One region of the Sinorhizobium sp. BJ1 genome, then DNA from elsewhere that is predicted to be linked to it. Evidence: riboswitches for the same ligand, from Rfam matches in the RefSeq annotation. Region 1 holds a riboswitch; the other holds the start of a gene.

Region 1 (6,773 bases):
CACCCGATGGACCGGTTCGCCCGACGCCAGGTGGCCGAAGATTTCCGTGTCAGCGCTCATCTTGTCTCTCCTCGCTTCGTCGGTCCAAACGGGCGACAAACTGCGTCATTTCCGGCGGTGCGGCAACCGGAAAGTCAGACTATTCAGCGGGACAATTCCTTCGTCGCCGCCTGCAGGCCGGCAAGCGTCAGCGGGAACATGCGGCCGTGAAAGAGCGCGCGGATCATGCCCGTCGAATGGGTGTGGCGCCAGTCACCCTCCGGCACCGGATTGAGCCAGATCGCACGCGGGAAATGCGTCGTCAGGCGCTCGAGCCAAAGCGCCCCCGCCTCGTCGTTCCAGTGCTCGACCGAACCGCCCGGATGGCTGATCTCGTAAGGGCTCATAGCGGCGTCGCCCACGAAGATGGCGCGGTAATCGCTGCCATAGGTGCGCAGGAGTTCCGCCGTGCGGGTGATGTCGGCGCGGCGGCGGCGATTGTCCTTCCACAGGCCCTCATAGACGCAATTGTGGAAATAGAAATAGTCCATGTGGCGGAACTCGGCGCGCGCCGCGGCGAACAGTTCCTCGACGATACGGATGTGGTCGTCCATCGATCCGCCGACATCGAAGAACATCAGGAGCTTGACGGCGTTGCGCCGCTCCGGCCGGGTCACCACGTCGAGATAGCCGTGCTCGGCGGTCGAGCGGATCGTGCCGGAAAGGTCGAGTTCCTCGGCCGCCCCCTGGCGCCCAGCGCCTGAGCCGTTTCAACGCGACCTTGATGTTGCGGGTGCCGAGCTCGACCGTATCGTCATTATCCTTGAACTCCCGCCGATCCCAGACCTTGACGGCGCGGCGGTGGCGCGAGCCCTCCTGACCGATCCTGACACCCTCGGGATTGTAGCCATAGGCGCCGAAGGGCGAGGTGCCGGCCGTACCGATCCATTTCGAGCCGCCCTGGTGACGGCCGGCCTGCTCGGCAAGCCGTTGGCGCAGCATCTCCATCAGCTTGTCGAAGCCGCCGAGCGCCTCGACGAGCTTCTTCTCCTCTTCGCTCAGATATTTCTCGGCGAGCTTCTTCAGCCATTCCTCGGGGATCTCCGCCTCGGCGACACCCTGTGACGGCGAAACCGCCTCAAGTCCTGCGAAGCGATGGCGGAAGACCCGATCGAAGCGGTCGATGTAGCGCTCGTCCTTGATGAGCGCCGTGCGCGCCAGGAAATAGAAGGCCTCCACGTCGAAGGCGGCAATCCCCGTCTCCATTCCCTCGATCAGCGACAGAAACTCCCGGAGCGTTACCGGGACCTTCTCGGCCTTCAGTTCGAGGAAGAAGGGGATGAACATCACTCTCCAGTGCCGATCTTTTCGAGCTCGTAGGATGTCGTCTGGTACATCTCGTTGATCCAGTTGCCGAAGAACAGATGCGCATGGCTGCGCCAGCGGTTCTGAGGCGGCAAAGTCGAATCGTTATGCGGGAAATAGTCATGCGGCAGCTTGATCGGCACGCCGGCATCCGCGTCGCGGAAATATTCGTCCGACAGCGAGGTCGAATCATACTCGACATGGTTGAACATGTAGAGCCGGTTGCCCTTCTTTTCGTGTACCAGGCAAACCCCCATCTCCTTCGATTCCATCAGGATCTCGAGGCTCGGCACCCGATCGATGTCGGCGCGGCGCACCTCGGTCCAGCGCGACACGGGGACGGCGAAATCATCCGAAAAGCCGTTCAGGTAGACGGAGGAAGGCTTGAGGTTCTGGTGGCGATAGACGCCGAAGGCCTTTTCTTTGAGCGGATACTTCGGCACGCCGTGGAAGTGGTAAATCGCCGCCATCGCGCCCCAACAGACGTTCAGCGTCGAATGCACGTGCGTCGTCGTCCAGTCCAAGATGCGCTTCAATTCCTCCCAATAGGTGACCTCTTCGTAGTCGAGCGTCTCGACCGGGGCGCCGGTGATGATAAAGCCGTCGAACTTGCGGCCCTTCACCTCCTCCCAGGTCTCGTAGAAGGCGAACAGATGTTCCTCGGGCGTGTTCTTCGGCCGGTAGCCGCCGATGCGCACCAGCGTCAGCTCCACCTGCAGCGGCGTCGCGCCGATCAGCCGGGCGATCTGGATCTCCGTCTTGATCTTGTTGGGCATCAGGTTCAAGAGCCCGATCTGCAGCGGGCGGATGTCCTGGCGGACCGCCGCGGTCTCGGTCATCACCCGCACGCCCTCGTTGACGAGTGTTTCGAAGGCGGGCAGCGTATCCGGAATCTTGATGGGCATGGTTCCACTCGATCAATACAAAAAAACCGGCGGCGAGATGATCGCGACCGGTCCTCGGAAATCCGTTGTTCCTCGGCCCTTTAGCGATTTCTTTAACGTGGCTGCAAGCCGGCCGGCCAAATCACCACAGGATCGCTTGATAGCGTGGCGGAGGCGGCGCGGTCAATGAAAAACGATTCGCGGATGTTGCGGCGGCCCCTCATCCGGCCCCGCATCCCCTCGCCCCGCTTGCGGCGAGAGGGCTAGTCCTCGGGGTTAAACCCGAGGAGAGGGGCCAACTGCCGCTGGCTTTTGCAGCAAGGCCAGAGCTTCATTCATCCCATATCCCAATCGACTGCTGGCATCGCTTTGGCTGACCCAGAAGAAGCGAAAGCGGATCGGCGGACCGCCGCTGTCCGGCGTCATTTCGTCGTCAGCCAGCTTTGCCGCTGCTCGCCGACGAGGGCCGTGTGGAAATAGAGCCGCCGGTGCCAGATCTCGCTGCCGCTCTTCACGAAGCGGTAGTCCAATGTGGCGAGTTGGGCGAATGGTTCCCGCGGTGCCAGCCCGGTCTCTTCGAAGAACTCCCGGCGGGCGGCCGCTTTCGGGCTCTCGCCCGGCTCCATCGTGCCGCCCGGCACCTGCAGGTCGACCTCGGGAAAATCCGGTTGATCGAAGACCAGCAGCGAATCTCGCCAGGTGGCGTAGATCAGCACCTTGTGAGCGTCCGGCCTCATCCGTCACGGCGCGCCATGAAGGCCAGCCGCTCGAAAAGATGGACGTCCTGCTCGTTCTTCAGAAGCGCGCCGTGCAGCTTCGGCAGAATCGATTTCGGATCGGCGCGCAAGTCTGCCGGATCGATCTCGTCGGCGACCAGCAGGCGGATCCAGTCGAGCGCCTCGGAGGTCGAGGGCTTCTTCTTCAGGCCCGGCACCTCGCGGATGCCGTAGAAAGCGGTGAGCGCCGCCGAAAGCAGGGTCTTGCGGATGCCGGGATAATGAACCTCGACGATGCGGGCGAGCGTCTCGGCATCGGGAAAGCGGATATAGTGGAAGAAGCAGCGGCGCAGGAAGGCGTCCGGCAATTCCTTCTCGTTGTTCGAGGTGATGATGACGATCGGTCGGTGCCGGGCGCGGATGGTCTCGCCCGTTTCGTAGACGTGGAACTCCATCCGGTCGAGCTCCTGAAGCAGGTCGTTCGGGAATTCGATGTCCGCCTTGTCGATCTCGTCGATCAAGAGCACTGCCTTCTCAGACGCCTGGAACGCCTGCCAGAGCTTGCCTTTGCGGATATAGTTCCCGACGTCATTGACGCGGGCGTCGCCGAGCTGGCTGTCGCGCAGCCGGGAGACGGCATCGTATTCGTAGAGTCCCTGCTGTGCCTTGGTCGTCGACTTGACGTTCCACTCGATGAGTTCGAGGCCGAGCGCTGCGGCGATCTGGCGGGCAAGCTCGGTCTTGCCGGTGCCGGGCTCGCCCTTGACGAGCAGCGGCCGCTCCAGCCGGATCGCCGCATTGACGGCGACCATCAAGTCCTTGTCGGCGATATACTCGGCGGTGCCTTCGAAGTGCATGGGGCTGCTGCTCTCGAATTTGGAGGAACGTGCGATACGGGCAAAGACCGATCCCGTTTAGCCGCGAAACGCCGTGACCTCGATTTCGATCAGCATTTCCGGGCGGATCAGGTCGCAGACGACCATCGTCGCGGCCGGGCGGATCTCGCCGAAGATCTCGCCGAAGATCGGGAAGACCCGGTCGGCGAAGCTGGCGTCGGTGACGTAATAGTGGTTGCGCACCACATCGGCGAGCGAGAAGCCGGCTTCCTTCAAGGCGGCTTCGATCGTCTTCAGGCAGTTGCACGCCTGTTCCTCGACCGTCTCCGGCATGGTCATGGTTGCGTAGTCGTAGCCGGTCGTGCCGGAGACGAAGCACCAGTCGCCCTTTGCGACGGCACGCGAATAGCCCGCCGTCTTCTCGAAAGGCGAACCGGAAGAGATGAGCTTGCGCGCCATCAGCGCTCAGGCCCAGGGATGCGACGCGGCGTTCCTCTTCTCGAAGCTGTCGATGGCGCTCGCCTTTTCGAGCGTCAGGCCGATGTCGTCGAGACCGTTCAACAGGCAGTGGCGCTTGAAGGCATCGATCTCGAACTTGATCGAGCCGCCGTCGGGGCCGGTGATTTCCTGGGCTTCCAGATCGATCGACAACACGGCGTTGGAACCCCGGTTGGCGTCGTCCATCAGCTTGTCGAGGTCGGCCTGGCTGACAACGATCGGCAGGATGCCGTTTTTGAAGCAGTTGTTGTAGAAGATGTCGGCGAACGAGGTGGAGATAACGCAGCGGATGCCGAAATCGAGGAGCGCCCACGGCGCATGCTCGCGCGAGGAGCCGCACCCGAAATTGTCGCCGGCAACCAGGATCTTGGCGTTCTGGTAGGCCGGCTTGTTGAGCACGAAATCCGGATTTGGCGTGCCGTCCTCGTTGTAGCGGGCCTCGGCGAAAAGTCCCGTGCCGAGCCCGGTGCGCTTGATCGTCTTCAGGTAATCCTTCGGGATGATCATGTCCGTGTCGATGTTGACGACGGGCAGGGGCGCAGCAACGCCGGTGAGCTTGACGAACTTGTCCATGGTCTAGCCTTCGATTTCAGCGGAAATGTTGGGAGAGCGTTTAGATCAGTTTTGCGCCGAAATGAAGGGGAATCTGCGTTTGCGGACCTTCCCGGCTCGATTCAGAGATCGATGATCGTGCCGCGCCCGTCGTTCCAGATCCGCATTTCGCGCTGCTGGCCGGCAGCGGCCGCGCGGGCACGTGCCGGCATCGGCTTCGCGTTGAACCGTGCGGCGATCGCACTGCCGATCGCAATGACGGCGGCAATGCCGGCAAGCGCCAGGGCGAGCGACGCGGTCAGCACGAAGGCCGCAAACGTGATGGCAATGGCTGCGGCCGTGAAAAGAACAGAGCGAATGCTTTGCATGTTCGTCACCTTTCTAAAACGCATGTGGTGGCTTGCGGCACCGCTTGCAAGAGGGCCCATCGACTTGCGCAAGGCACGAAAGGCGGGCACAACCAATCCCATGAGTCGAGCGACCAATCATCATCCCGCGCGGCTCCGCCGCTCCGTGCTTTGCGTGCCGGCGGACAATGCCCGTGCGCTTGCCAAGGTCAAGGACCTTGCCGCGGATGCGGTGATCTTCGACCTCGAGGACGCCGTAGCACCCGAGCGCAAGGCCGAGGCCCGCGACGCTCTTGTCCGCCACCTGTCGGAAAACCGGCCCGGCGGCGAAGCGATCATCCGCATCAATGTGGCGGAATCGGGTTTCAGCGAAGCGGATCTCGTCGCCGCGGTCGCGGCGAGCCCGGATGCGATCCTCCTGCCCAAGGTCGAAAGCCCCGCCGACATTCAAGGCATCCTTGAATGGCTGTCTGAAAACGACGCGCCGGAGAGCTTGCGGCTCTGGGCGATGATCGAGACGGGGCGCGGCGTCATCAACGCGCCGGCGATCGCCGAGACGGGCCGCACCTTCGGCGGCCGGCTCGATTGCTTCGTCGTCGGCCTCAACGATCTGCGCAAGGAGACGGGCGTTGCCGCACTCGCCGGCCGCACCTATCTCGTCCCCTGGCTGATGCAGGTCCTCGTCGCCGCCCGCGGTAGCGGCCTCGACGCCATCGACGCGGTCTTCAACGATTTTCGCGATGCGGAGGGTTTCGAGGCCGAATGCCGGCAGGGACGCGACATGGGCTATGACGGCAAGATGCTGATCCACCCCGCCCAGATCAACGCGGCCAATCGCTGCTTCGGCATCGACCAGGCGGCGCTTGACGAGGCGCGCGCGATCATCGACGCTTTTGCCCGGCCGGAACATGCAGGCAAAGGCGTGATCAATCTCGGCGGCCGCATGGTCGAACGGCTCCATCTCGAGCAGGCGCTGAAACTCGCCGCGAAAGCGGAGACCATCGAAAGACGAAAGGCGAAATTTTGAAGCTCTACCGATTTTTGACCGGCCCCGACGACGCGTCGTTCTGCCACAAGGTGACGGCGGCATTGAACCAGGGTTGGAGTCTGCACGGCCCGCCGGCCTATGCCTTCAACGCCGATACACAGCATATGCTGTGCGGCCAGGCAGTGGTGAAAGAGGTGGAAGGCACGGATTATCATCCCGAGATGAAACTGTCGGAGCAATAGGGCCGCTCATAGGCGGATATCGATTAGCCCTCGCACCTGGCTCGTCCCGTAGGCCGACGCTTACAGGCGAAAGTGGCCGGCAGGCCGGGGCCAATCACCCGCCTCGACGACCCTCGCCATCAATTCGCCGTCAGCGCGTGATGTTGCCGTTGACAAGCAGGCTTTCCTCCTCCACCTGAAGGGCGAAAGCTCGGGACGCGACTGCCGTCCGCATCCCGCTTCGAACTCGCCGGGACCCCAAGAAGAGGCCTTCATGTCTTCTGCTTTCGATTTCGAGCCAAAGCCGCGCCGCCCGTCGGTTGCCGTCGATGTCGGCGGCGTCATCGTCGGCGGTGGCGCGCCGGTCGTCGTGCAGTCGATGACGAA
Region 2 (6,773 bases), on a different contig from region 1:
CCGGCTTTTGCGGCAGATGATCGTCACCCCCGACATGCACCGCATCCATCACTCCGTCGAAAAGGGCGAAACGGATTCGAACTACGGCTTCAACCTCTCCGTCTGGGACCGGCTATTCTCGGCCTATGTGGCGCAGCCAGCGAGCGGCGACGAGGCGATCCAGACCGGTTTGAAGGCGTTTGGGCGCGGCGAGCCGACAAAGCTCGTATGGTCTCTGATGCTGCCGTTCCGCCGTGGGTAAATCGAACGAGTGAAGTGCTTGCCCCTCCCGGTTCAATAAATGCCGTTCGGGAAATAGCGCAGGTAAATTTCTTCGAGCCTGCCGCTGCGCGAGAGCGCCAGCAGGGCATGGTCGATCGCCTGGGTCAGGGCGGGCTCGGTCGTGCGGTTCATGATCGTCAGCCCCTCGCCCAGGAAGCGCTCCGAGAAATAGGCGCCATCCATCAGGGCGCAGCATCCCGCGGCGACGCTGCCGGAAACCCAGAAGGATAGTTGCATGGCATCGGAGAAGACGGCCGTCACGGCACCCTCTCGCAAGGCGTTCAGCAAGGCTTCGCGGTCGGGATAGGCCTTGGCTTCGAGCTTCGGAAAAAAGGCTTTCAGCATCGCCTCATGCGTCGTCCCGGCCACGGCTCCGATGGGTTTGCCGACAAGATCGGTCGGCTTCTCAATGCCCTCTCCTGCCTTCCTGTTGACGGCGAAGCGTGCCGGCATTTGCATGAAGGCCCTGGAGAAGGCGAAACGTCGCCTCAGTTCCGGCGTCACGGCGACGCCGGCGACGATCGCCTCGCCCTGCCCCTGCTCGAGGGCGGGCATCAGCTCGGGATAGGTCACCGCCTGGATCTGGCATTTCGACTCGATCTCCAGCTCACGGCAGATTTCCCGGGCGAGGTCGACATGGAATCCGGAAAGCTTGCCCGACTGATCGATGAAATTGAAGGGCGGGAAATCGACCGTGGTGAGGAAACGCAGCCGCGCCAGCCCGGTCAGATCGGGCTTGGCGATGCGCTCGCGCGCATCGAACAGCAAAGGCAGCTCCTTCGGCGCAGCGCTCGCTTGGGACGCGACAAGCAATGCCGAGACAGCAAGCATTCCCAAAAGACGGTGAAAGAAAGCGCGCGTCATTGCAATCCGATGCCCCCGTACTAAACCGAACCTACCGGGATGTTGCGACGCTGGCCACGGTAGGCCCTCGACACGCGGGCGCACAGCGGAGGCCATCGGCGGGCTCGTGGAGCCAAAGAGAAATGGAGCGGGTGATCGGGATCGAACCGACGACATCAAGCTTGGGAAGCTGGCGTTCTACCACTGAACTACACCCGCGTCAGAAGCGGAAATTTCCCCAACGGCGTCGATCTGTCAAGCGCCTACAGCGCCGTGCGTCGTGTCAGACGCACAAAGGTCGCTGTAGCACTTTGAATTGCTGCATGTTTTTTTTCCTTGATCGGAAACATGCGGCAGGCTCACTCGGCGCGAAAATGCTTCGACAGCTTCAGGCCCTGCGCCTGGTAGTTCGAGCCGAGATCGAGGCCGTAGAGCCCCTCCGGGCGCTCCAGCATATGCTCGTAGATCAGTCGGCCGACGATCTGTCCGTGTTCGAGGATGAAGGGCACCTCGTGGCTGCGAACCTCGAGCACGGCGCGGCTGCCGCTACCGCCAGCCGAGGCGTGGCCGAAGCCAGGATCGAAGAAGCCGGCATAGTGGACGCGGAACTCGCCGACGAGCGGGTCGAAGGGCGTCATCTCGGCGGCGTAGAGCGGCGGCACATGCACCGCCTCACGGGAAACAAGGATATAGAACTCGTCCGGATCGAGGATCAGGTCGTCGCGGCCACGACTGTAAAGCGGCTCCCAGAAATCTAAGACCGCGTGCTCTGCCTTCTTGTCGACGTCGACGACCGACGTGTGGTGCTTGCCGCGATAGCCGATCAGGCCTTCAGGACCGGTGCCCTTGAGATCGATCGACAGTGCAATACCGCCGCCGGAGACGTTGGGCCGCTCGCTGGCGACGAGCACGTCGCTTTCATGCAGCCCCAGCAGTTCCTGTTCGGAAAGGACGGAGTGGCCGATGCGGAAACGGATCTGCGAAAGGCGCGAACCGCGGCGGACGACAATCGGGAAAGTCCGCGGGCTGATCTCGAGATAGAGCGGCCCGCTATAGCCGGCCGGGATCTTGTCGAATTCCTGGGCTCGGTCGGTGATGACGCGCGTGAAAATATCGAGGCGGCCGGTCGAGCTCTTCGGATTGGCGGAGGCGGACATCATCTCCGGCAGTGAAAGGCTTTCCATCAGCGGCACGATATAGACGCAGCCGGTTTCCAGCACTGCGCCCTCGCTGAGATCGATCACATGCAGCTTCAGGCGATCGAGCTTGTCGGCGACCAGATGGGCGGGACCCGGCATGAAACTCGCCCGGACGCGAAATGCCTTGGATCCGAGGCGAAGATCGAGGCTGGCCGGCTGGATCTGATCATCATCCAGCACCTTCTCGCTCTTCAGACGTCCCGACGCGTACAGCGCGGCAATCGCGCGGTCGGCCAAAATCCCTGTTTCGCGGCCCATTTCCGATCCTCATTCTCAGTTGCCAGACAAAACCAAACTCCGGGAATTGACGCAAGCGCGACCAAGCAGTATTGGAGCTTTATCCCGTGGTGATTTGGCCGGTCGGCTTGCAGCCACGTTAAACAAGTAGCTAAAAAGGCCGGGTGTCAAACCGGTCGTTTCGCGACCGGTTTTTTTGTTTTTGAAGGTGATCGTCGCATGAGCAAGAACTGGCGCCCGGCAACCCAACTCGTCCACGGCGGGACCACCCGCTCGCAGCACGGCGAGACCTCCGAAGCAATCTTCCTGACGCAGGGCTTTGTCTATGACAGCTCGGAGGCGGCCGAAGCCCGCTTCAAGGGCGAGACCGACGGCTTCATCTATGCCCGCTACGGCAGCCCGACGAACGACATGTTCGAGAAGCGCATGTGCATGCTCGAAGGCGCCGAGGATGCGCGCGCCACTGCCTCCGGCATGGCGGCCGTCTCGTCGGCGATCCTCTGCCAGGTCAAGGCGGGCGACCACATCGTCGCGGCGCGCGCCCTCTTCGGCTCCTGCCGCTGGGTGGTGGAAACGCTCGCCCCGAAATACGGGATCGAATGCACGCTGGTCGACGGCCGCGACCTTGCCAACTGGGAAAACGCGGTCCGCCCGAACACCAAGGTGTTCTTCCTAGAGAGCCCGACCAACCCGACACTCGAAGTGATCGACATTGCCGGCGTCGCCAAGCTCGCCAACCAGGTCGGCGCCAAGGTTGTCGTCGACAATGTCTTCGCCACGCCGCTTTTCCAGAAGCCGCTGGAACTCGGCGCCCATGTCGTCGTCTATTCCGCCACCAAGCATATCGACGGCCAGGGCCGTTGCCTCGGCGGCGTCGTGCTGGCCGACAAGGAGTGGATCGACGAGAATCTGCACGACTATTTCCGCCACACCGGCCCCGCCATGTCGCCCTTCAATGCCTGGACGCTGCTCAAGGGCATCGAAACGCTGCCGCTGCGCGTCAAGCAGCAGACGGACAACGCCCGCCGCATCGCCGACTTTCTTGCCGAGCAGCCGCAGGTGGCGCGCGTCATCTATCCGGGCCGCAAGGACCATCCGCAGGCCGACATCATCGCCAAGCAGATGAGCGGCGGCTCGACGCTGGTCGCCTTCGAACTGAAAGGCGGCAAGGAAGCTGCCTTCGCGCTTCAGAACGCGCTCGAGATCTCGCGGATTTCCAACAATCTCGGCGATTCGAAGAGCCTCATCACGCATCCGGCAACGACGACGCACAAGAACCTCACCGATGAGGCCCGCGCCGAACTCGGGATCTCGGCCGGCACGGTGCGCTTCTCGGCCGGCATCGAGGACAGCGACGATCTGGTCGAGGATTTCGCCAAGGCGCTGAAGTCGGATCGGGCCTGAGCGGCGCCGCAGCATAAGTCGAAACCGCCCTCGTAACGCGGGCGGTTTTTCATCGTCCGTCGCGAAAGATCAGGCGCGCAAGAACGATCCGCGATAGGGCGGTGTAAAGGCAAAGGGCGGCGAATATCACTGCCAACGCCGAGAACCAGGCTGGAAAGAGGCAAGCGACCAGAAAGAAGGCGATCGTCTCGGTCGCCTCCGCAAGGCCGGTCGTGAAATAGATCGACTTCGCGCCGCGGATCTCGGTCGACAGCGCCCGCTTCTCGGCGATCGCGGCGAAGGCAAGGAAGCTCGAGCCATTGACATAGAATGAAAAGAGCAAGAGCCCGCCGGCGAGGCCGTTGGCCGCCGGATCGGCAACGATGAAAGCGAGCGGGATCGCGCCATAGAAGGCGAAGTCGAGGACGATGTCGAGAAAACCACCGAAATCGGTCTTGCGTCTCGCACGCGCCACCGCCCCATCGAGGCCGTCGCAGAGCCGGCTCAACAGGATGAGAGCCGCGGCCGCAAGATAGTCGTGCCGGGCAATGAGGACGGCCGCGGCAAGTCCCAGACAAAGGCCGCAGATCGTGATCGCATCGGCGCTCAAGCCGCGCTTGGCGAGCGCCGCACCGAGCCGGTTCAGAATGGGATCGAGATGCCTGCGCACCGCACCGTCGAGCATGTTTGCCTGCCTTGCATGAAATTCGTAACGGCCGGTATAATCTTGCCGTTATTCTTCACGAAACCTTATCGCCGTATGATACTCGAGCAATTTTGAAACAGGATGTCGAACATGTACCGCGCACTGACTCGCGACATAGAAGTCACGGTGGAGCCGTACTATCTCGAGGAACAGTCGGATCCGGATGACAGCCGCTATGTCTGGGGCTACCGCATCGTCATTTCGAACCATTCAGGGACAGCGGTGCGGCTGATGACCCGCTATTGGCACATCACCGACGAGAACGGCCAGGTGGACGAAGTGAGCGGTCCGGGCGTCATCGGCGAGCAGCCGCTGCTCAACCCGGGCGACACCTACGAATACTCTTCCGGCTGCCCGCTCGACACGCCGTCGGGCGTCATGTTCGGCCACTACTGCATGGAGGCCGAAGACGGAGAAACCTTCAACGTGGCCATCCCCGCCTTCTCGCTCGATTCTCCCGGACTGGTGCGTACCTTGAACTAAGGGTCTAATTCTTACTGAGAGCGCACTTCGCTCGCCTCGAAGCGGTAGTTGGTGGAGCAGAACTCGCAGGTGACCTTGATCTGGCCGTCCTCGATGCTGTGCTCGATGTCCTCGTCGCTCAGTCCCTCAAGGACCTGGCGTATCTTGTCGCGCGAGCAGCTGCAGCGATCATAGACCGCCTGGGGCTGATAGACGCGCACGCCCCGCTCATGGAACAGCCGATACAGCAGACGCTCCGTGCCGACCATCGGGTCGGTCAGTTCATCGGTATCGATGGTCTCGACCATCACCTTTGCTTCAGCCCAGAGATCGTCGTCCTCGAAGAGCAGGCCGGCATCGCTATCGTCGCCATCGCCGCCGGGTAGGTCCGGCTGGCGCATGCGGTCGGGAGCCTCTGGCAGGAACTGCGCCACCATGCCGCCGGCCCGCCAGCGATGCCGCGGTTTGCCGTTTTCGTCCCGGTCGAGCAGTTCGGCGACGGCAAGGCGAACCTTGGTCGGTATCTGTTCCGATTGGCGGAAATAAACCGCTGCGATCTCCTCCAGCGTCGCGCCGTCGAGCGCCACGATGCCCTGGTAGCGTTGGGTGTGGGCGCCCTGGTCGATGGTAAAGGCGAGGATGCCGTTGCCGAGCAACTCGTGCGGCTGCGTGCGCCCGCCATTCTCGGCGGCGGCAAGCGCCTCTTCGTCATAGCGCGCATAGGCGCGAACCCGATCCGGGGTGGAGAAATCGGCGACGACGAGGTCGACCGGCCCATCACCCTGGGTCTGGACGATCAGCTTGCCCTCGAACTTGAGCGAGGTTCCAAGCAGAACGGTCAGCACGACCGTTTCGGCAACGAGCCGCGCCACCGGCAGCGGATAGCTGTGCCGCTCAAGGATCGCGTCGAGCATCGGACCGAGCTGCACGGCCCGTCCCCGTACGTCGAGACCCTCGACCTGGAAGGGAACGACGTGGTCGTCACCGGCAAAATCGAACTCGCCAAGTCCCGGTGCTGTCTCTGTCATCGTTTGCTCCTTGCATGGATCACGACGGCCGAGGCAACCCGAAATCGTCGTGATCGAACTTCCAATTGTGTGCGGTGCAAGCGGAAAACCGCGTACTCCCTTTGCCATTCCTGTACTTCGTTGCATCTCTATCGAGAGGCGCAACGGGTGCATGACGTCTTGAATTGCTCGTGACATCGAGAGCGCCGATCGACGCACTCCGTCTCTAACTGCCGCTTATGCCATTTGATCCCGCTGTGAACGGATTTGTCCAGCAGGCACATGCGAGGCCCGAGAACGCCTCTGAGGCGATGTCTCCGCCAAAGCGCGCTCGCAACACCGGCGCAAGGGCCGGCATCTCCCGCATGCCGCCTAAATTGTGTCGCCGCGTCCCGAATTCAATAGCCGCGCCCGCACCCAGGCTCCGCCCAACCGCTATCAGACGACGCCCAGGCACCAGGCGAGGATCGACTTTTGCGCGTGCAGCCGGTTCTCGGCCTCGTCGAAGACGACGGACTGGGGGCCATCGATGACCTCGTCGGTGACTTCCTCGCCGCGATGCGCCGGCAGGCAATGCATGAACAAGGCTTCGGGCGACGCATGCTTCATCAGCGCCTCGTTGACCTGATAGGGCTGGAAGACGTTGTGTCCCCGGGCGCGATGCTCCTGGTTCAT

Evidence for each region. Region 1 has a riboswitch for S-adenosylmethionine ahead of metA (homoserine O-succinyltransferase). Riboswitches for the same ligand answer to the same signal wherever they lie in the genome.
Region 2: another riboswitch for S-adenosylmethionine. It lies ahead of CO676_RS01860 (O-succinylhomoserine sulfhydrylase); the one in region 1 lies ahead of metA (homoserine O-succinyltransferase).

What each region holds. Positions count from the first base shown of each region.
Region 1 is NZ_NWTH01000007.1:25,633-32,405, forward strand. Features, by position in the region: gene CO676_RS12100 (aldose epimerase family protein) at 1-60, opposite strand, end outside; partial or broken gene CO676_RS12105 (VWA domain-containing protein) at 144-1,326, opposite strand; gene metA (homoserine O-succinyltransferase) at 1,326-2,249, opposite strand; SAM riboswitch at 2,310-2,387, opposite strand; partial or broken gene CO676_RS12115 (NUDIX domain-containing protein) at 2,505-2,965, opposite strand; gene CO676_RS12120 (MoxR family ATPase) at 2,962-3,801, opposite strand; gene CO676_RS12125 (RidA family protein) at 3,859-4,239, opposite strand; gene leuD (3-isopropylmalate dehydratase small subunit) at 4,246-4,851, opposite strand; gene CO676_RS12135 (hypothetical protein) at 4,953-5,198, opposite strand; gene CO676_RS12140 (CoA ester lyase) at 5,299-6,204, shown strand; gene CO676_RS12145 (DUF1737 domain-containing protein) at 6,201-6,407, shown strand; gene ispG (flavodoxin-dependent (E)-4-hydroxy-3-methylbut-2-enyl-diphosphate synthase) at 6,661-6,773, shown strand, end outside.
Region 2 is NZ_NWTH01000001.1:374,686-381,458, reverse strand. Features, by position in the region: gene CO676_RS01880 (sterol desaturase family protein) at 1-241, shown strand, start outside; gene CO676_RS01875 (transporter substrate-binding domain-containing protein) at 274-1,125, opposite strand; tRNA gene CO676_RS01870 (tRNA-Gly) at 1,249-1,323, opposite strand; gene CO676_RS01865 (2'-deoxycytidine 5'-triphosphate deaminase) at 1,464-2,561, opposite strand; SAM riboswitch at 2,638-2,716, shown strand; gene CO676_RS01860 (O-succinylhomoserine sulfhydrylase) at 2,760-3,944, shown strand; gene CO676_RS01855 (CDP-alcohol phosphatidyltransferase family protein) at 3,994-4,608, opposite strand; gene apaG (Co2+/Mg2+ efflux protein ApaG) at 4,720-5,112, shown strand; gene CO676_RS01845 (Hsp33 family molecular chaperone) at 5,124-6,119, opposite strand; gene argF (ornithine carbamoyltransferase) at 6,537-6,773, opposite strand, start outside.